2 regions of the Halomonas sp. BLK-85 genome follow, and region 2 is predicted to be linked to the other one. Evidence: predicted binding sites of a transcription regulator. Region 2 holds the regulator's gene; the other holds the start of a gene.
The links. The regulator PhoB, encoded in region 2, activates phosphate uptake and scavenging genes when phosphate is short. The targets are predictions, from matches to a motif close to TGTCATANNNNTGTCANA.
Positions count from the first base shown of each region.

Region 1: a site for PhoB is predicted at 9,357-9,374, ahead of LL947_RS00365 (choice-of-anchor I family protein). Genes of this name have one in related genera too.

Region 1 is NZ_CP087731.1:81,308-92,035, reverse strand. Features, by position in the region: gene LL947_RS00420 (cytochrome ubiquinol oxidase subunit I) at 1-863, shown strand, start outside; gene cydB (cytochrome d ubiquinol oxidase subunit II) at 860-1,861, shown strand; gene LL947_RS00410 (MBL fold metallo-hydrolase) at 2,220-3,128, shown strand; gene LL947_RS00405 (protein tyrosine phosphatase family protein) at 3,203-3,640, shown strand; gene LL947_RS00400 (ZIP family metal transporter) at 3,714-4,457, shown strand; gene LL947_RS00395 (rhodanese-like domain-containing protein) at 4,582-5,199, shown strand; gene LL947_RS00390 (DsrE family protein) at 5,277-5,750, shown strand; gene LL947_RS00385 (NAD(P)/FAD-dependent oxidoreductase) at 6,096-7,481, shown strand; gene LL947_RS00380 (hypothetical protein) at 7,496-7,834, shown strand; gene LL947_RS00375 (ankyrin repeat domain-containing protein) at 7,893-8,447, shown strand; gene LL947_RS00370 (DUF4197 domain-containing protein) at 8,493-9,212, opposite strand; gene LL947_RS00365 (choice-of-anchor I family protein) at 9,468-10,728, shown strand, end outside.
Region 2 is NZ_CP087731.1:3,072,651-3,083,378, forward strand. Features, by position in the region: gene LL947_RS14090 (TRAP transporter substrate-binding protein) at 1-443, shown strand, start outside; gene LL947_RS14095 (acyl-CoA thioesterase) at 509-940, opposite strand; gene LL947_RS14100 (PstS family phosphate ABC transporter substrate-binding protein) at 1,157-2,041, shown strand; gene LL947_RS14105 (ABC transporter permease subunit) at 2,172-3,323, shown strand; gene pstA (phosphate ABC transporter permease PstA) at 3,320-4,693, shown strand; gene pstB (phosphate ABC transporter ATP-binding protein PstB) at 4,717-5,484, shown strand; gene phoU (phosphate signaling complex protein PhoU) at 5,562-6,293, shown strand; gene cysZ (sulfate transporter CysZ) at 6,428-7,135, shown strand; gene phoR (phosphate regulon sensor histidine kinase PhoR) at 7,188-8,528, opposite strand; gene phoB (phosphate regulon transcriptional regulator PhoB) at 8,531-9,217, opposite strand; gene ubiA (4-hydroxybenzoate octaprenyltransferase) at 9,311-10,201, opposite strand; gene LL947_RS14145 (chorismate--pyruvate lyase family protein) at 10,280-10,728, opposite strand, start outside.

The DNA of each region.
Region 1 (10,728 bases), 150 kb from region 2:
GGCTGGCTTCCTTCCTGACCGGTGGATTTGTGGTGGCAGGCGTCAGCGCCTGGTTCCTGTTGCGCAAGCGTGACGTGGAAGCCAACAAGAAAGCACTGTCCATGTGCCTGTGGCTGCTGCTCATCCTGACCCCTGCCCAGGCAGTGGTTGGCGATTTCCATGGCCTGAATACCCTGGAGCACCAGCCGACCAAGGTCGCGGCCATGGAAGGTAACTGGGAAACCAGCAGTAATGTACCGTTGTTGCTGTTTGCCATCCCTGACAGTGAATCCCAGAGCAACCTGTTCGAGATTGGCATTCCCAACCTGGCAAGCATTGTGCTGACGCACAGTGCCGAGGGTGAAGTACCGGGCGTCAGTGCAGTACCCGAAGACGAGCAGCCCCCGGTGGCGATTGTGTTCTGGTCGTTCCGCATAATGGTGGGCCTGGGCTTTCTGATGATAGGGGTGGCACTTGCGGGGCTCTTCCTGCGTCGCAAAGGCCGCGTCTTTGAAAGCCCGCTCTTTCATAAAGTGCTGGTCGGCATGATTGCCTCGCCCTTTGTCGCCGTGCTGGCAGGCTGGATCGTGACCGAGGCAGGCCGCGCACCCTGGCTGGTGTATGGCGTCATGTCCCATGCCGAAGGCTTAACGCCCTCGCTGACCGGCGGCATGGCCCTGTTCACCCTGATCGGCTATGTCGGCGTCTATAGTGTGGTCTTCCTGATCGGTGCCTACTACCTGAGCCGGGTGGTGCGTAACGGCATGCTGGAAGAACCTGCAGAAGTTGAGGGCGAAGTCGAACGCGCCAAGCGTCCGTTCTCAGCCGCCCACACACCGTTTGATGACGACATGGACGATAGCATTGAAGGAGCTAAAGCATGATTACCTTTGACCTGGCTATTATCTGGGCCGGCATCATCGGCTTTGGCATCATCATGTACGTCATCATGGACGGCTTTGATCTGGGGTTGGGGATTCTCTACCCCTTTGCCCCGGATGAAGAGTCCCGGGATGTGATGATGAACTCGGTTGCCCCCGTCTGGGATGGCAATGAAACCTGGCTGGTACTCGGGGGCGCCGGGCTGCTCGGCGCCTTCCCGCTGGTCTACTCGGTTTTTCTGCCAGCGCTTTACATTGGGGTTTTCCTGATGCTGGCCGGACTTATCTTTCGCGGCATTTCCTTTGAGTTCCGCTTCAAGTCAAAGAAAAACCGCCACTGGTGGAACCGCGCATTCTGCTGGGGCTCCGCCATTGCCACCTTTGCCCAGGGGGCGGTGGTCGGTGCCTATATCCAGGGCTTCGCGGTCGAGGACTTTGTCTACGTCGGCGGCGCGCTGGACTGGCTGACGCCCTTTACTGTTCTGACAGGGCTTGGCCTTATGGCAGGCTATGCGCTGCTGGGTGCCACCTGGCTGATCCTGAAGTCGGAAGGGCACGTCCAGCAGTGGGCTTACCGCATCACGCCCAAGCTGCTGCTCGCGGTATTGGCCGTGTTTGCCATCGTCAGCCTGTGGACGCCGCTGGTCAGCCTTGATGTGCGCGAGCGCTGGCTCAGCCAACTACACCTGATCTGGGTCTTCCCGATTCTTGCCTTGCTCTGTGCGGGCCTGCTTTTCAGGGCCGTCAAGCGTCAGGACGAAGGCTTGCCCTTTGTCATGTCGCTGGGCCTGTTCATCTTCACTTACCTGGGCCTGATTGCCAGTAAGTGGCCGGTGATTGTCCCGCCCGACTACACCATCTGGGATGCTTCATCAGCGCCGGAATCACAGCTGTTCCTGTTGATTGGCGTGCTGTTTGTCATCCCTATTGTGCTGGCTTACACCGCCTGGTCCTATTGGGTCTTCCGCGGCAAGGTCAAGGTGGGCGAAGGCTACCACTGATAGCTGATCGACCTTTTCTCCTCTGGCCAGGTGGCCGGACTTCAGGCGCCCCAAGTGGCGCCTTTTTTTGGCCTCAAGATCGACATAATCTGCGCCTATCTTATTGATAATCTGGATACACTTGTTTATATAATAAAATATGCTAAGATTATAACAATAAGGCAAAGTGTAACACTTGCCCTGACCCGACGACATTGATCCGGCTGGAGCAATAAACATATCGGCACCTTGTAAAAGCACCCTGTCACCAGCATATAGGCAGACAAGTGCATAAACTCATCACTTTTTGATATATCCTGTCCTCTGGGGTGGCCAGCCCACCCTTGCGGCTCCAGCGCAGACATTCCAGGAGGCTGACATGCAAAAATTCTCTCTCTCTCGCAGCACCGGCGCCCATACCCCGGACGTCGCGGGCTTTTTTGAGCCACGTACCTTCAGCGTCCAGTACATCGTCAGCGATCCGGCAACGAAAAAATGCGCCATTATTGACCCGGTGCTTGATTACGATGAAAAATCAGGCGCTACCGCTACCCATCATGCTGACGAATTGCTGGCGTATGTGGCAGAACAGGGGTTTGAAATCGAATGGATCCTTGACACCCACCCCCATGCCGATCATTTTTCCGCCGCCCATTATCTGAAGGAAAAAACCGGAGCGCCCACCGCCATCGGCCGTTATGTCAAAGATGTCCAGGAGCTCTGGAAGGGTATCTATCACTGGCCTGACTTCCCGGCCGATGGCCGCCAGTGGGATCACCTGTTCAGCGAGGGTGATACCTTCAAGCTGGGTGATATGGACGCACGCGTCATGTTCTCTCCCGGCCATACGCTGGCTTCCATCACCTACGTGATTGGCGATGCCGCCTTTATCCACGACACTATGTTCCAGCCGGATTTTGGCACCGCCCGGGCGGACTTCCCCGGCGGCAGCGCCAAGACGCTATGGGATTCCATTCAGGCCATTCTCGCCCTGCCGGACGACACCCGCCTGTTTACCGGCCATGATTACATGCCTGATGGCCGTGAGCCCCAGTGGGAAAGCACGGTAAAAGAGCAGAAGGCGGTCAATCCTCATCTGGCCAATGTCAGTGAAGAAGGCTTTATTGCCCTGCGCAACCAGCGCGACAGCGAACTGCCGATGCCCAAGTTGATTCTGCATGCCCTGCAGGTCAACACCCGAGGTGGGCGCCTGCCCGAACCGGAAGCCAACGGTAAGCGCTACCTGAAAATTCCTCTCGACGCCCTGGAAGGCGCCGCCTGGGAATAACGCAGCCGTGCGGTGCTATACTCAATAACGCCATCGCAGACACCGCGATGGCGTTTGATGCTAAGGAGATACCCTTGAATATTCACGAACTTGAGCCCGGTTTTGCCATCAGTGAGGCCCTTACCCCCGGTGATCTGGATGAAGTGGCCCAGCGCGGCTTCAAATCAGTGATCTGCAATCGCCGACCCGGCGAAGCTGACGATCACCCGGATGATGCTGACCTGAGTGCCAGGGCCAAGGCGCTGGGCATCGAATGGCGTTGCATCCCGGTGACGCCGGGCAACTACAGCGAGGCTGATATTGCCGCGTTTGGCAAGGCCCTTGATGACCTGTCAACGCCGATTCTGGCCTTCTGCCGGAGTGGCAAGCGTGCCGTTCACCTCTGGGCACATTCAAAAAGTCAGGCCGCCAGCTGTGATATTCCTGCTCTCTTGACCGCTGCGCGTGAAGCCGGCCACGACCTCGAAGAGCGGCGTGCTTTACTTGAACAGACGGCCACCCATCAACGCTGAAACCTCACCACCACTTTGTGACAACACGATACAGACGGGGTATCAACGATTGAGCCAATGAGAGGGCATTTGCATGTCGGTCGATGTCACCCTATGGGTTGTGTTTGTCGCTGCCCTGATTACCGCGCTGGCGACTGGCCTTGGGGCATTGCCCTTTCTGTTTGTAAAAACCTTCAGTGCCCGCTGGCTGAGCCTGTTCAATGCCCTGGCTGCCGGCCTGATGCTGGCCGCCAGCCATAGCCTGGTCAGCGAAGGCAGCCGCGATGCCCCCTGGTTAACGCTTGCCGGCATGGCGATCGGCCTTGCATTGGTCATTATTTCAGATTGGGGTATTCAGCGGCGTGGTTCGCCTGATGTGAGTGAACTCAACGGTGCCAATGCACGCAAAGCCTTGCTGATACTGGGCATCATGACCATGCACTCCTTTGCCGAGGGGGTTGGCGTCGGCGTTTCTTACGGCGGCGGTGAGTCCTTGGGCATGTTTATCAGTGCCGCCATTGCCATCCATAATATCCCTGAAGGGTTAGCGATCAGCCTGATTCTGATTCCACGGGGTATGTCCGTTATGAAGGCAGCAGGCTGGAGTATCTTCACCAGTTTGCCGCAACCCCTGATGGCCATTCCGGCCTTTGTGTTTGTGACCTGGTTTGCCCCCTTCCTGCCTATTGGGCTGGGCCTCGCAGCGGGCGCCATGATGTGGATGGTGTTCTCGGAGATTCTCCCTGATGCCCTTGAAAATGCGCCTTCCAGCTCAGTCGCCACCACCGTTGTGCTGGCATTTTTTGCTATGTATGCCTTCCAGCATGCGATCCATTAAAGCACTCCATACACGATACTGCCCAGCTCCATGAGACCTTTGCCTATGCGGCAAAAAACCACATTTGTTAGACGTCATTCTCAGCTATCCTGAAGTTATAGTTATTTACTTATAAGGATTAGCTATGAAAAATAGTCGTCAAACACCGCAACATTCCATTTTTCGCTTTGCCATTCCACTGGCGCTGGTTTCCGCCATGGCGGTGAGTACCAACGCTCAGGCTGAAGAAGACGCTTCTGCCTACCGTGAGACCCAGTTGGGTCTGTATGTCACCGCCGCGGAAGCCTATGACCTGATCCAGCAGGAAGACGACGCACTCTTGATTGATGTACGCGACCCGATCGAGATCAAGTTTACCGGTTCTGCCGAACCTACGGACATTCATGTGCCTTGGGTACTGGCTGACCGCTCCCAGTTTGATGCTGATGCCCAGACCTGGCCGATCAGCCGTAATAACGATTTCGACGCCCAGATCCGTAGCGCTCTTGAAGAACATGGCGCTGAGGAAGATACCCCCATTATCGTCATGTGCCGTTCGGGCGCCACGCGCAGTGCACCTGCCGCTGATGCGATTACCGAGATGGGCTTTTCTCAGGTTTACTCAGTAAGCGATGGCTTTGAGGGCGGCAAGCTGGCCGAAGGCGATTCAGAGGGTGTTCGTGCCCGCAATGGTTGGCGCAACTCTGATCTGCCCTGGAGCTATTCGGTTGACCCTGATGTTGCCTGGCACGCAGAAGATTAAACTTACTTATCAATCCTGATCTGTTTCACCCTGTGTTTTGATTGTTCATGCACCACAACTTAGCGACTGGAGACATTATGCGCCTTACACTGATTGCAACCGCCACTCTCGCAGCCACTGCTGCCCTTTCTACTCATGCCCTGGCCGAAAACCATGGCGATCACGCTGAGACAGATGATCAGGCTCTGATGATTGTGACCAGCGATGCGATTGAAACCCAGAGCATGGCCATGATCCTGGGCAATGCCATGCGTCAGCAAGGCACTGACCTGCACATTCTGCTGTGCGATACAGCCGGTGACCTGGCCGTTGATGGTTATGCCAGCGAAGCACCCATCAACACGCCGCCCGGCAACCCCATGGAAAAGCTCGCCCCGGAAGGCCTGCTTAAAATGATGATGGGCGAAGGCGTTTCAGTGGATGTCTGCGCCATCTATCTTCCCAATACCGATCATGAGGAAGAAGATCTTCTTGAAGGTGTCGGGGTTGCTTCGCCAGGCCCGATGGCCGAAATGATGCGCGACCCGGCCATTCCGGTTTTCGAATTCTGATCGTCACTTCCGGATATCGAAGGACGGACACCCAGCACGCTTGATGATTGCCCGGCACCCATGCCGGGTATTTACCCCAAACGGTTACCCGCTTAAACGTGCCTATCTGCCCGCCCACATCATCGACACTCTGTTTTGATTTCTTTCAATTTAGGCTACTCGATGCCTTATTATTAGCTATTGCTAATTTTATTTAAACAGTGGTTAATTATAAGGCCAGTGCCTGTCAACGGTCGTATTGCGGCCCTTTGGACTAAATGACGATGACAGACTGACCGGATTAACGCTATATTAATTATAAGAATATAACCAAATTTCATCGAGGCACACATCTCGGAGCTCGTTATGAAAAATTCCCCTTTCACTCTCAGCCGTCGCCAGCTGCTCAAGGCCGGCGCGGGTCTCAGCGCCAGCGGTCTGCTCTACACCAGCGCGCTGCAGGCCAATACCATCGATACTCAGGCAAGCATCGTGGTAGTCGGTGGTGGTGCGTCAGGCATGGCCATGGCCAACCGCCTTGCTACCCGTCTGCGTGGTGGCACCATTACCCTGATTGAACCGCGCGATACCCATCACTACCAGCCCGGCTGGACGCTTGTCGCCTCCGGCATATGGGGCCCAGACAAGACCATGCGCCCCAACGCTGATTTCATCCCGCAAGGTATTAACTGGGTACGTCAATACGCCGCCGGTATTGATGCCGAAAACCGCCGTGTTGATCTGGCCAATGGTGAGAGCCTGGACTATGACTACCTGGTAGTTGCAACCGGCCTGCAGCTTAACTACAACCTGATTGACGGTATGTCGCCCGATCTGGTGGGGCAACACGGTATTGGCAGTGTCTATGCCAGTATCGAAGGAGCTACCCGCACCCGCCAGGCGATCAAGGGCTGGATCGACAAGGGTGAAGGCAAGGGCATTTTTACCGCCGCCCCGACGGCAGTGAAATGCGCGGGCGCGCCGCTGAAAATGACCTTCACTACACTGACACACCTGGAAGAAAGTGGTCATCGGGATGCGTTTGATGTTGACTTCATGTCCCCGACAGGCGGGCTTTTTTCTCAACCCTGGGTCAACGACTTCGTCAAACAGCGCTTTGATGAGCAAGGCGTCAACCGCCGCCACCATTATCGCCTTTCGGCTATTGACCCACAGGCCAAGCAGGCAGAGTTTACCTTTGAAGGTGAGAAAGACAGCCTTGCAGTCCCTGACGACCTGCGTGCAGGCGACGATAATGACCAGGGAAAACCCACCATTATCGCGGATTATGACTTTATCCACGTTGTGCCCCCCATGAGCGCGCCTGATTTCGTCAAACAAAGCGACCTGATTGCCAAGGATGGGCCGCATCAGGGGGAATGGCTGGATGTGGATATCCACACCCTGCAGCACAAGCGGTACCCGGAAGTTTTCGGCATTGGTGATGTTATCGGTGCACCCATCAACAAGACCGCCGCCAGCGTCAAGGCACAGGCACCGGTCGTGGAAGCTAACCTGCTTTCAGCCATTCAGGGCAAGAGCCTGACGGCACGCCACGATGGCTATACCTCCTGCCCGCTGATTACGGGTGTTGGTAAGGCCATGCTGGTGGAATTTGGCTATGACGACAATTTTGCCTTTATGCCGTCCTTCCCGTTCATTGACCCTAAAGACGAATCCTGGGCGGCTTGGGTCATGAAGGATCGCATGCTGCAACCCGCTTATTATGCCGTGCTTGACGGCCAGGCCTGACAGGAGATCGTATTATGACATTTACCGGTGCAATGACCATTCTCATGTATGCCCTGGCACCCTTTGCCTGGTTGATTGCGGGAGGAGTTGCCATTTTTCTGGCGATACACCTGTTTGCCTATCTACGCGGCTATCAATTCAGTCAACATCATAGCATCGTGGCAATGCTCCTGGCGCTTGCGCTGGGTCTTTCTGCCCTGTTCTGGATACCGTGGTTTACCAACTCAGAGTTAGGCTATGTGGATACCGTTTTTGACTGGGTTGCCATCATAGGGGGCGTGATCGCCACTATGGTCATTACCTTCTTTACCGTGCATCCTTTAAGCTATCTTCTCATTGAAAAACGCGAGTAAGTTCTCATTAATGAGAGCTTTCAAAGCATTTTTGCAGCAATTTCCAATGCTGGCAGGCATGGCGTCAACCTTACTGGTTGGCGCCATGCTTGTCGGCCTGTATCAACTGGCCACCCACGATATCAACCAGCGCGACCACTACGGCCGCACGGCACTTTTTCTGGCCGTGGAAAAACAGCAGCAGGATGACGTTGAAGCTCTGATAAAACGCGGCGCCGCCCTTGATATGGCCGATAACTGTGGATTTTCCCCGCTGATGAAAGCCGCCTCGCTGGGCAATATGGCTATGGTCAAAGCGCTTTATCAGGCAGGCGCCAGCCTGGAGCACCAGGATGACAGCCAGTACACGCCCTTGATGATTGCGGTTGTCAGCGAACAGCCCGCCATCGCCAGCATCCTGCTGGAAAAAGGCGCCAACCCCAATCATCAGGACGACCTGGGTTGGACAGCGCTGATATGGGCCGCCAAGCAAAATAACCTTGGCCTGGCCAACGCCTTGCTTGACCACGGCGCCGACCCTCTGCTGGCCGACCAGGACGGCCAGAATGCCCTGCATTGGGCAGCCCTGGAAGGCCATGACAAGATGGTCAAACTGCTGGTTGACGAAGCCTGAAAACGCCCCGACAACCTCCGGCGAAGTCGCTTACCGCTGTTCGATCTATTCGGACTGATTACCCAGCAGCCCGAACGCCTGACCGATCAGGGCGCTTCCCTGCCCCGCTGGGTCCTGGCGAATCAGGCTTTCCTGTGCGCCAATCTCACTGAACAGGGCTTCCATACTGTTATCAACGACATGGCGCTCCAGATCCATCTCCGGCAGGTTGGTCATGGGTAGCTGATCGTAGACCTGCAACATCGACTGGTACTGATCATAAAAGCCCGTCTGTTCCAGGTTGCTTTGCACAATAGGTGCGAAACGTGAACGCAGGGCATCTTCCGTATTGGCACGGAAGTACTGGGTAGCCGCGGTATCGCCACCGCGAATAATGCCCATGGCATCATCCACACTCATTTCCTGCACCGCTGTCTTGAACACCGGTGCCGCTTCGGCCACGGCCTGTTCAGCCCCTCGATTCATGGCATTCTGCACCGGGTCGACATACTGCCCCATACCCAACTGGCGCAGGGTATCGGCAATCTGCTGCCCAGGGCCAGGAAGCGGTATATCGAAGGCGCCAGGCATGGAAAGGTTGTCGCTGGCCCGCTCTGAGCTAAGCGCCAGCGCCTGCTTGATACCACTGGCCAGAGGAGACGCCTCACTCTCGCCGGACATAGCGCCCATTTGCGAGCCGGCATCCATCAAGGGCCCCATCGCATCCATATTCTGACAACCGCTGGTAATCACCATCACGCCCGCCAGTGCTAACCATTTTTTCATTCTGCCTTCCTGTATTAGCCAGTTTAAAAGCAACATAGTAATACATTGCTGCTTACTAAAGGCACCACTAAATTTATATCCCCGCATTCGCTGACAAACCGATCGATGCTGCCTGATTAGATGGCAAAGATAGCGACATCTGACTGTCATCTGAGCGGCATAGAGTATTAACAGTACTTTGCGGCATTCACTCTCTTTACGCGTGTTCGCCGCTCGCTCTGACCTTCACTGTTGATTGATAGAGGATTTCCCTTTATGCAGCCCAAACCTCTCGCCGCCGCTATTCTGGCCACTCTTGTCAACGGTGCTTTTGTGGCCGGTTACGCCCAGGCTAACGTTTCTGCTCAGCCAACCAAAGCGCATACGCTTTCTGCCATTGGTCACTATCAAAGCGGTGTTTTTGACGAAAGCGCCGCTGAAATTACCGCGTTTGACCCAGCGTCTGAGCGCACCTTTGTCATCAACGCGGCCAGCGGTCAAGTTGATATTTTCGATATGAGCAATCCCAGCCGTCTGAAACGGGTGTCCACCATTGATGTTTCAGACCTGGGGGCGGACGCCAACAGTATTGCCGTCATGAATGGCACCCTCGCGATCGCGGTAGAAGCCCAGGAAGCCACGAACCCCGGCGTCGTGGCTTTTTATGACACCAACGGCAATCGCCTGAGCTTTGTTGAAGCTGGCGCCCTTCCTGATGCCCTGACCTTCTCACCAGACGGCCGTTACGTCGTCGTCGCCAACGAAGGCGAGCCCAATGACGACTATACTATTGACCCTGAAGGCAGTGTCTCGGTCATTGACCTTTCCGTCGGTATTGAAAACCTGACCCAGGCAGACGTTCGTCACGCCCACTTTCAAGCGTTTAACGGCCAGGAAGATGCCCTGCGTGAAGCAGGTGTGCGGATCTTTGGCCCAGGCGCCAGTGCCGCCCAGGATATGGAACCTGAATGGGTAGAGGTTTCCGCCGATTCCAGCACCGCCTATATTTCTTTGCAGGAAAACAATGCCATCGGGGTTGTCGATATCGCATCTGCAACGGTCAGCGATGTTTTCCCACTAGGTTTCAAGGATTGGTCCGCTGATGGTGATTGGTCGGGCAAGGGGCTCGACGCCAGCAACCGGGATGACGCCATCAACATCCAGCACTGGCCAGTCATGGGCGTTTATCAGCCCGATACGATTCGCGTCTACGAGACCGACGGCGAGACGTATGTCGTCACCGCCAATGAAGGTGATGCCCGTGATTATGATGCCTGGAGTGAGGAATTCCGGGTCAAGGACCTGCAACTGGACCCGACTGCCTTCCCGGATGCTGACACTCTCCAGAAGGAAGAAAATCTTGGCCGTCTGCGCGTAACCTCGACATTGGGTGTGAGTAACGGCTGCGACCCGTCGGCCCTGTCAACGGATATTGAACGTGCGTGCGTTTACGACACCCTGTATGCCTATGGAGCACGCTCCATGTCCATTTTCCAGGTGACTGCTGACGGCCTTAAGAAAGTCTTCGACACTGGAT
Region 2 (10,728 bases):
TAAGCCCCTACAATGACCTGGCGTTTGGCCTGCACCAGGTGGCCGATTACTACTACACCTCGGCCTGGAACGAGCCCAGTGCGGTGTTGGAAGGCACGGTGAATCTGGACGCCTGGAACGCCCTGCCGGATGATCTCAAGGCGGTGGTTGAGGAGGCGGCCCGTGCTTCCAACCTGTCGATGATCAGCGAATTCACCTACCGTAACGCCGAAGCCTTGAACACCCTGGTTAACGAGCATGACGTCAAGCTGCGCGCCTTCCCTGAAGACGTCATGCAGGCGCTTTATGACGCTTCTCAGGACGTTATCCGCGAACAGACTGAAAACGACGCCGATTCCAAGAAGGTCTATGATTCCTACCGCGCCTTCCAGGAACTGGTCCGCCCTGTTACTGACAGCGGCGAATTTACCTATCTGAAAAACCGTGAACGCGTCGGTGGCTGATTGCCCTGGTGATATCCACGCCACCGCAAAATGCAGTGGCGTGTTATTGATCCCGGGGAAAACCGTCAGATCGTATCGTGTACCGAGCGGATTCGGCCGTTGTCGTCCAGCGCCACCATCACAAAACGCGCTTCCGTCACCTTCTGGCGCTCATCCAGCCGCTGGCCACAGGGTGGACGAACCCACACCTCGACATCTATTTTAAGAGAGCTGTGACCAATTTCTTGCACCTGGGTAAAGACACTTACCATTGAGCCCACCCGCACCGGGCTTAGAAAATCCATGGCTTCAATGGCCACAGTGGCCGTGCGGCCACCTGCCTCTCGGCCTGCGGCAAGCTCGGCGGCCTGATCCATCTGGTTGACCAGCCAGCCTCCCGGGATATCGCCATAGAAGTTGGTATCCTGACGAGACGCCAGCAGTTTCAGCGTAAGCTGGCCCTTTGGGGCCGGTGCGTCATCCACGTCGTTAGTTACCTGATTGTCCAAAAGAGTCATATAAACGTCGCTTTTTAGGGTTATTGTTTTCGCGCAGGGCATAAAAGCTCATGTTACTTTTACTATCTGAGTCAGTAGGCAGACGGCCAACTATTTGTTGCATTGCAATAACATAGCAGCAGTTAACCACAAGAGGACCTTTGTTTGAACAGCTGCGCGACATCTTTCTTGCTTCTTCGCCGGCCAGTGCACGCCATCTCGCTTAGCGTACTGCTCATGTTGGCCCTCACCTCAGCCAATGCAATGGCATCGCCGGTCAGTGGCACCTTGAGTGCTGTCGGGTCAGATACCATGGCGGGCCTGATTCTGCGCTGGGGTGAAGTCTTGAGCCAGCGCCATCCGGACGTCAACATCCAGTTCCAGGCCAGTGGCTCAGCCAATGCGCCTGCAGCACTGATGGCGGGTACGACTCGGCTAGGGCCGATGTCCCGCCAGATGACGGACACCGAGCGCCAGGCCTTCGAGCAACGTTATGGTTACCCGCCGCTGGAACTCAAGGTCGCCCGCGATGCACTGGTGGTCATTGTCCATCGTCATAACCCGCTGGCCGAGCTGACACGCCAGCAGGTGGATGCTCTGTTTTCGACCACTCGCGAGTGCGGTGCCGACGCCGCCATCAACCGCTGGCAGGCGCTGCCCGCTACCCGTGATTGGCCATTTGGTGCCATTAGCCTGCACGGACGCAACAGCGCCTCCGGCACTTACGGCCTGTTTCAGCAAAGAGCTCTCTGCGGCGGCGCGTTTCGCCCCACGCTCAGCCAGCACCCCGGCGCTTCCGCCGCAGTCGCCGCGGTGGGCGAATCGCCAGGCAGCATCGGCTATGCAGGGTATCATCACCTGACGCCCAACGTTAAAGCGGTCAGCCTGATCAATGCCGACGGCCAGGCCATTGCACCCAATGAAAATAGTGTGCAAAACGGTGACTACCCCTTATCGCGCTATCTTTACCTGTATGTCAATGCGCCGCCCGAACGCCCCTTGCCTGCTGCAGAAAAAGCGCTGTTAGACTTGATATTTTCACCCGAAGGTCAGCAGATTGCCCGTTCAGCGGGTTTTGTACCGCTCAGTGAAACTCTTCGCCAACAGCAGGCAGACTGGTAAACAGTACGGGATAGACAGCCCGGCAAAATGTCATCTAAATGTCACAAAAAAGTCTTACGCTATGTGCTAGGCCATGACAAGCGTCCTATCAACCACCTTCTGCGACCTCAGCCTGCACCATGCTATCACCATGACCCAGCCACCACGGCTTTCATCGTCAGCTCCGCGGACACTTGCGGAACCGCGCTACCAGCGCCCCCATCGGCAACGCCTGGATCGCCTGGCGACATCGGTGATTACTGCGGGTGCCTTTGCCGTGCTGGCTGCCATCCTGGCCATCGGGATCTTCTTGCTATGGGAGAGCCTCCCTCTGCTGGCGATGGACGATATGGCGCTGATCAGCTCGCTTTCGCCACTGGCATGGGGAACATTAAAAGCTGCGCTGGCCGCCATGCTGTTTGCCCTGCCACTTGCGCTGGGCGCGGCTGTATATACCGCCATGTACATGCCCGCACGCCAACGCACCCGGATCAAGCCACTATTGGAAATGATGGAAGCCATTCCCGGTGTGGTGATCGGTTTTATTGCCGGGCTGATACTCGCGCCCTGGGTGGAACGACACCTGACAGTTACCCTGGTTCTGCTGGTCTGGCTGCCTGCTAGCGCCCTGGTGGCAGGCATGCTGTGGCATGCCCTGCATAAACGTTGGCGTCAGCGTCTGCCTTTCAGCAGCGCTGCCCTCTGGCTGATTCCCTGGTTTGCGCTGATGGTCCTTCTCGCGCTCTGGGCAGCCCCACTGGCTGAACAGTACCTGCTGGGAGAAGATTTACGTCGCTTTCTTGATTTACAGCTAGGCATCGATTACGCCACCCGCAACGCCATGATAGTGGGCGCGGCAATGGGATTTGCAGTGATACCCAGCGTCTACGCACTGGCAGAAGACGCTCTTTCGGATGTGCCACCTGCCCTGCTGGAGGGCGCTCAGGCGCTGGGAGCTGACCGCTGGCAGGCACTCTGGAAAGTCGCCCTGCCAGCGGCCGGGCCAGGCATATTTTCCGCGGTGATGATCGGCGCCGGGCGAGCCGTAGGTGAAACCATGATTGTATTGATGGCCAGCGGCAATACGGCCTTGCTGAGCGCCAGCCCGTTTGAGGGCATGCGCTCCATGGCCGCCGCCATCGCCATAGAGATGCCGGAAGCAGCACCAGGCAGTAGCAACTACCATATGCTGATCTTTGCCGCCTTACTGCTGTTTGGCTTCACTTTTGTGGTCAATACCCTGGCTGAAACGGTCCGATTGCGCTTGCGTACCCGCCTGAAACGTATGGGGGGTGGCGCATGACACGCATCTGGCCATGGCTATGCGCTGCCAGTGTGGCGCTCTCATTATTCATGCTAGGGCTCTTGCTGGCCCTGTTGCTGACCCGTGGTTTAGGTCATTTCTGGCCATCCACCCTGGAGGTAGCCACCCTGGATTCCGGCGAGCTGATTGCCGGAGAAGCCGTGCGGGAAACAGCGCTACCCCAGCGTGACGGCAAAGAGCGGCTCTACTTTACCGCCAATCGGGATATCGACGGCGCCCGCTGGCGCTGGGTAGCTATAGACAGCATCGCCTCACGACAGACGCCCACCAAGCTTTTACGCCTGCAGCGCGGCCCCTGGGGGGATTTTATCGGCTATCTCTCTGCCTACGAAGATGGCCAGCAACGCCTGGAAGGCGAAGCCGCCTGGCAGGCATTGGCAACTGCCCTGGCAGCCCCGGCCAATACCCGCCCCCCGGCGACCCTGGTACTGGAAACAGCAGACGGTCAGCTCATTCGACAGGCGCTGGCGGATATTCACCGCGCCCAGCGGCCCAACGCCATGCACCCAGGTGAAAAGCTGCGCTACTGGGCGCACGGGGTCTGGCAGTTTCTGAGTGAAGGGCCGCGAGCCGCCAATACCGGCGGGGGCGTCTGGCCGGCGATTTTTGGCACCGTGCTGATGGTGATTGTGATGTCAGTGATTGTCATGCCCTTTGGCGTGCTGGCCGCGATTTATCTGAACGAGATTGCCCATCAGGGCCGCCTGACCCGGCTGGTGCGGATTGGCGTACGCAACCTGGCGGGTGTGCCTTCGATTGTTTACGGCGTGTTCGGCCTGGGCGTATTTGTTTACGGTATCGGCAGCTCGGTGGACCAATGGTTTTTTGAGGACACCCTGCCGTCTCCCACCTTTGGCACCGGCGGCCTGTTATGGGCATCCCTGACGCTGGCGCTACTCACCTTGCCCGTGGTGATTGTCGCCACCGAAGAAGGCCTGGCACGCATTCCCGATAGCCAGCGCGAAGGCGCCGTGGCCCTGGGCGCGACCCGGCTGGAAACCTTGACCCGCATCGTTCTGCCCATGGCCATGCCGGCCATGCTGACGGCGGTCATTCTGGCGGTAGCCCGCGCAGCGGGTGAAGTCGCCCCCCTGATGCTGGTCGGTGTTGCCAAACTGGCCCCGCAGATGCCGCTGGATGGTGACTTTCCCTATCTGCATCTGGAACGCAAGTTCATGCATCTGGGCTATCATCTGTTTGATACCGCCTTTCACGGCGACGATGTTCAGGCAGCCATTCCGTTGGTCTACGCAACAGCGCTCCTACTGGTTACGATTGTGCTGGTCCTTAACCTAACTGCCATATTCTTGCGCCATTATTTACGTCGTCAGCGAGGTCAGCCATGTTAGCGTCCAATCAAGGTCACAATAACATGCCACGCCAGGACCAAAGCTGCCTGAGCATTGATGCCTTCAGTCTGGCCTACGCGGGCAAGCAGGCGCTGCACGAGCTGACGCTGGAGATACCTCGCCACCGGGTAACCGCCTTTATCGGCCCGTCAGGGTGCGGCAAATCAACATTGCTCAGGGCGATCAATCGCCTGCATGACCTCAACGATGAAACCTCGCATAAGGGTCGCATCATGGTGGAGGGCATCGACATTCATTCACCCGACATCGACGTGTCGGAATTGCGGCGGCGAATTGGCATGGTCTTTCAGACCCCGAACCCTTTTCCCATGTCGATTTATGAAAACGTCGCCTTCGGGTTGCGATTACAGGGTCGGACGGCCAAGCGTAAGCGGGACGACATTATTGAATGGGCGCTCACCTCGGCGGCACTCTGGGACGAAGTCAAGGACCGTCTGCATCAGTCAGCCTGGCAGCTGTCCGGCGGGCAGCAGCAACGCCTGGTGATTGCCCGTACCCTGGCCGTTCAGCCCGAGATCCTGCTGCTTGATGAACCCGCGTCAGCGCTTGACCCGGTGTCGACGCTGAAAATCGAGGAGCTGATCTGCAACCTGAAATCGCAGCTGACCCTGGTACTGGTCACCCATAACATGCAGCAGGCCGCCCGGGTGTCCGATTTCACCGCGTTTTTAAGTCAGGGTGAACTCATCGAATACGGGCCGACGGACCAGTTGTTTACCAACCCACGCTTGCGCCACACCGAAAACTACATTACCGGGCGCATCAACTGACAGGAAGGTCGGTGACCCTGGACCTTACCTGCTTATAATTAATTTCATCACCCCGCAACCGCCATCAGGAGCGCACTATGGAAATCAACAGCGAAAGCCACAGCCAGCATATCTCACGTCAGTTCAACCAGGAACTGGAGGAGCTGAAAACCCACTTGATGGCCATGGGTGGCCTGGTGGAAAAACAGGTGCAGGATGCGATAACAGCCTTGCTGGAAAATGACAGCAAACTGGCCACCAAGGTGCGCGATAATGACCGGGAAGTGAATGATCTGCACCTGCAGATTGATGAGGAATGTACCCGCATATTGGCGCGTCGCCAGCCCGCGGCCTCGGACCTTCGTCTGGTGCTTGCCGTGATTCGTGCTTCCTCTGATCTGGAGCGTATCGGCGATGAGGCCAGCAAGATTGCCCGCAATGCCATCTCGCTGACTGAAAGTAACAATGTCATACGTGGGCTGGTCGAGGTGCGTCATATCAGTGAGCACGTGCGCAAGATGCTGCGTGATGCACTAACGTCCTTTGCCCGCTTTGACCTTGAGCTGGCCATCGAGGTGGTCCGCGAGGACGAGCTGGTCGACGATGAGTATGGCAGCGCCATGCGCTCGCTGATTACCTTTATGGCCGAAGATGCCCGCTCGATTTCATCGGTGCTGAGTGTCATGTGGATTCTGCGCGCCCTGGAACGGGTTGGCGACCACGCCGATAACCTGGCAGAACACGTTGTGTATCTGGTCAAGGGCCTGGATATCCGTCACAGCGACCCGGACACGCTGGAAGCGACCGTGCTCGACCGCGACAAATCCTGAGCTTCAGGCCAGCGTTTGCTGGCCATCACCGCTGGGTACGTATGGGTAGACAACATACGAGCCGGCAAATAACCGAACGGGCCGCATCCAGCATGCGGCCCGTTTCGTCGCTCCCCTGGACAAGGAAACCTCGAATGATCAATGCGTTCACCGCCATCACCCGAGGAACACGCTGGGTCTATCAACCCGGCCTGCGGCGTTATATCTTCTTCCCGATAGTGGTCAACTTCATTGTCTACGCCGGTCTGATCCGTTTTGTATGGCAACGCTTTGACGGTTGGCTGAGCTACTGGATGAGCCTGGTGCCGGGCTGGCTGGAATGGCTTTCCTGGCTGATCTGGCCGCTGTTCCTGATCAGCCTGGTCGCAGTGGTGTTCTTTTCCTTTACCCTGGTCACCCATCTGATTGCCGCGCCTTTTTACGGTTTTCTGGCCGCCAAGGTTGAAGCTCGAGCCACCGGCAAGGCGCCTATTGACGACCGTGGCCTGATCCGCACGGCCGTCGATACGCTTAAACGCGAGGTGGTCAAGCTGGGGTATATTCTGCCGCGCATGCTGGTGTTGTTCGTCATCAGCTGGATACCGGTGCTCAATCTGCTGGCCCCGTTTTTATGGGCGCTGTTTTCAGCCTGGGTACTGGCGATAACCTATCTGGATTACCCGATGGACAACAACAGGGTGAGTTTTGCCGATATGCGCTCGCGGCTCTCGGCCCGCTGGTGGCACAGCCTGAGTTACGGGGGGCTGGTGATGCTGTTGACCCTGATACCGCTGGCCAACCTTTTCCTGTTACCCGGCGCCGTTGCCGGAGCGGTGTTGATGTGGGATGGCCACTACCGCTAATGACGAACCCCACTATGCACGACTCACCACCACTGCAGCCCGACATCCCGGGTCAAAATGGATGCCCACTAACGGCGCGCGGGCATGACGGGGATGAGGGAGATTCACGACTCACCCGCCTCGTTACGGGGAAGTGACAGCAGAAACGTGCCCCTTCCCCCGGGTGTGAATCAATCTCCAGCTGGGCATCGTGGCGCAGCAGCACGTGCTTGACGATCGCAAGACCCAGCCCCGTTCCTCCCGTCGCGGTGCTGCGGCCTTTATCAACGCGATAGAAGCGCTCGGTCAAACGCGGAATGTGTACTGGGTCAATGCCGTCGCCATCGTCTTCAACCGTTATATAGGCGCCCTGAGCATCACAGACCCAGTGCAGAGTGATCTGGCTGCCTTGTGGGGTATAGCGCACGGCGTTGAAGGCCAGGTTGGAAATCGCGCTACGCAGCTCCTGCTCGCTGCCCATCAACTGCGCATTACTGCCAATGACCAACTGGATATCATGTTGCTCTTTGGCCAGCGCCCGCGCATCGTCAGCAACTTTATGCAGCAGGGCATGCACGTCAATCGGCGCGTGATCGTCGCCGCCCTGATCAATTTCCAGGCGCGACAGCAGTAAAAGGTCATCGACCAGGTTCTGCATCCGGGTGGTCTGGGCCTGCATCTGACCAATACTGCGGCCCAGGCGTGGCGGCAACTGCTCGGCCAGGTCGGAGTAAGTCTCCAGGTACCCGGCCAGGACGGTGAGCGGCGTGCGCAACTCGTGGGAGACGTTGGCAACAAAATCGCGACGCATCTGCTCAAGGCGATGCAAGCGGGTAATATCGCGGGCCATCACCAGACGTTCATCGTCACCGTAGAGGGTAATCTGGTATTGCAGGATGCGCCGCTCGTCGATGGGCGATGCCAGGGTCAGCGGTTCGCCATAGTCACGGGCGTTAAAGTAGCCCACAAAACGCGGATCACGCAGCAGGTTGGTAATATGCTGGCCACGGTCCTGAGCAGTCTTCAGACCCAGCATTTTGGCGGCGGCGCTGTTCCACCACTCAAGGTCACCGTGACTATCGAGCATCACCACGCTGTCGCGCATGGCTTCGGAGGATTCCTGGATGCGCCCCAGGGTAGCGCGCAGGCGATTCTGGGTAATCCGCTGACCTTTCTGATAGCGATACAGCCGATCAAACAGCTCGCCCCAAAGGCCGGCGGCAGCGGGCGGCTCGTCATGGGGATGCAGGGTCAGCCATCGATACAGGGCACGCAACTGATAAAGGTGGTAGCCAAGGCAGGCGGCCAGGCCAAGCGCCAGCCCAAAGCCTGCGCTGCCGACAATCGCCCCCAGCACAAAGCCCAGGGCACTCAACCAGATTAAACGCCATATTTCACGGCTCCACAGACGCACCCTTACCCCCGTGCAGAGAAACGATAGCCGGTTCCACGCACCGTCTGAATCAGGTGATGGTGATCAATTAACGCCTTGCGCAAGCGGCGAATGTGTACATCCACGGTGCGTTCTTCCACGTACACATTGCCCCCCCAGACCTGATCCAGTAGCTGGCTACGGGTGTAGGCACGCTCCTGATGGGTCATGAAGAACTGTAGCAGACGATACTCGGTAGGGCCCATATCCACGGCTTTGCCATAAGCACTGACGCGGTGGCTGACCGGGTCAAGCAGCAAGCCTTCGATTTCGATCGGATCTTCCACACCACGCGGTGTGGTACGCCGCAAGACCGCCTTTAGCCGGGCGACCAGCTCGCGCGGTGAGAAAGGCTTGGTGATGTAATCGTCAGCACCGGCTTCCAGACCCTGGATCTTGTTGTCTTCCTCGCCTTTGGCCGTCAGCATGATGATCGGCATTTCAGCGGTGGATTCCTCACGTTTGAGCCGCCGCGCCAGCTCGATTCCGCTGGTGCCTGGCATCATCCAGTCAAGCAAGAGCAGATCAGGCTGATGATCGACCACCATGGCGTGGGCATCCTGGGCGTTGTCCGCTTCAAGCACACGATAGTCAGCCATTTCCAGCGCTACCGCAATCATTTCACGGATAGACGCTTCATCATCGACAATCAAAACGGTCTTGGCGGTCATTCCAAAGCCTCAAGGTGTTAAACAAGACATTTCCATGACGATCTCACCATGAGTTGATGACATTAAGATGACAAAAGGCCGATTAACGCGGGTTTAAGCCCCCGTGGGCCATAAACTGAGCACAATGCCAGCAAATACCAATAGCCCCGACCAGTGGTTATTGAGAAAGGCCTGAAAGCAGCGTTCACGCTCGCGCTGACGGATCAAAACCTGCTGGTGCGCAAAGGTCGCCGCCATGGCAATCAGCCCCAGCCAGAAAAACCCACCCAGCCCCAGCCGCCAGCCAACCGTTGCCAGAAGGCCCAGTGTTGCCAGTTGCAGCAGGCCAATGATCAAGCGGTCAGCCTGGCCAAACAGCACCGCCGTCGACTTGATGCCGATTTTCAGGTCATCATCACGATCTACCATGGCGTATTCGGTGTCGTAGGCCACCGTCCACAGCAGGTTAGCGCAAAACAGCAGCCAGCCTTCCAGGGGGACATAACCCAGCACTGCGCCACAGGCCATGGGGATCGCCCAGGAAAACGCCGCCCCCAGCACCACCTGCGGGAAATGGGTATAACGCTTCATGAAAGGATAGACAGACGCCAGCACGACCCCACCAATTGATAACAGAATCGTAAACAGGTTGGTGAACAGCACCAGCACAAAGGCCACCGCTACCAACCCTACAAACAGCAGCTGAGCTTCGCGCTCACTGATGCGCCCGTTCGCCAATGGGCGGGTTTTGGTGCGCTTGACATGACCGTCAAAATGCCGGTCTGCGTAATCATTGATCACGCAGCCTGCAGCACGCATGGCATACACGCCGCCAACAAAAATCAACAGCAATGAGCGCTCAGGCACGCCCCCGGCTGCCAGCCACAGAGCCCACAGGGTTGGCCACATCAGCAGCCAGGTGCCAATCGGACGATCAAGCCGGGTAAGCTGCAGAAAATCCGTCAGGCGGGCAAGCCCACCGGGACGCAGAAGTGAACGATCCATGCTGACTCCATTAAAAAGTGTGCGTGCCTGACCCGGGTACTCAAACGCCTGGGCAGCCAAAGACCTGAACCTGATAGCCTAGCGTGAAGGGCCTTCCAGTGCATCTGCCATGGCAGTCAGAAAATACTCCTGTACCAGCAGGGACATACCGGTGTGGGAAAAACATGACCGCCGCCCCCACAGGCCGCTGGCCGCCACAAAGCGCGGCGCATGGCGAGTCACCTCGATCGGCCCGCGCCGCAGATCGGCCTGCTGAAACAGCCAGCTGCCCAGCGAGCGATCTCCAAGCCTGTCCAGACGCTGGCCATGCAGTTGATCAAGGGGAGCCACCGAGCGCGCTACCACCCAGGGTATATCGTCCAGACACAAGGCTACTTCGCGCAGCCAGGCATACCGCCTGAGGGGCAGCGCCAGCGCTCTGGCTTCATCCACGCTGGGGTAACCTACCCCCTGGCGCAGCACCCTGACGCGAAAACGCCGCCCCTTGCCTGCATTGATCAGGCGTGCCGTCAAGGAATCCGTCGACG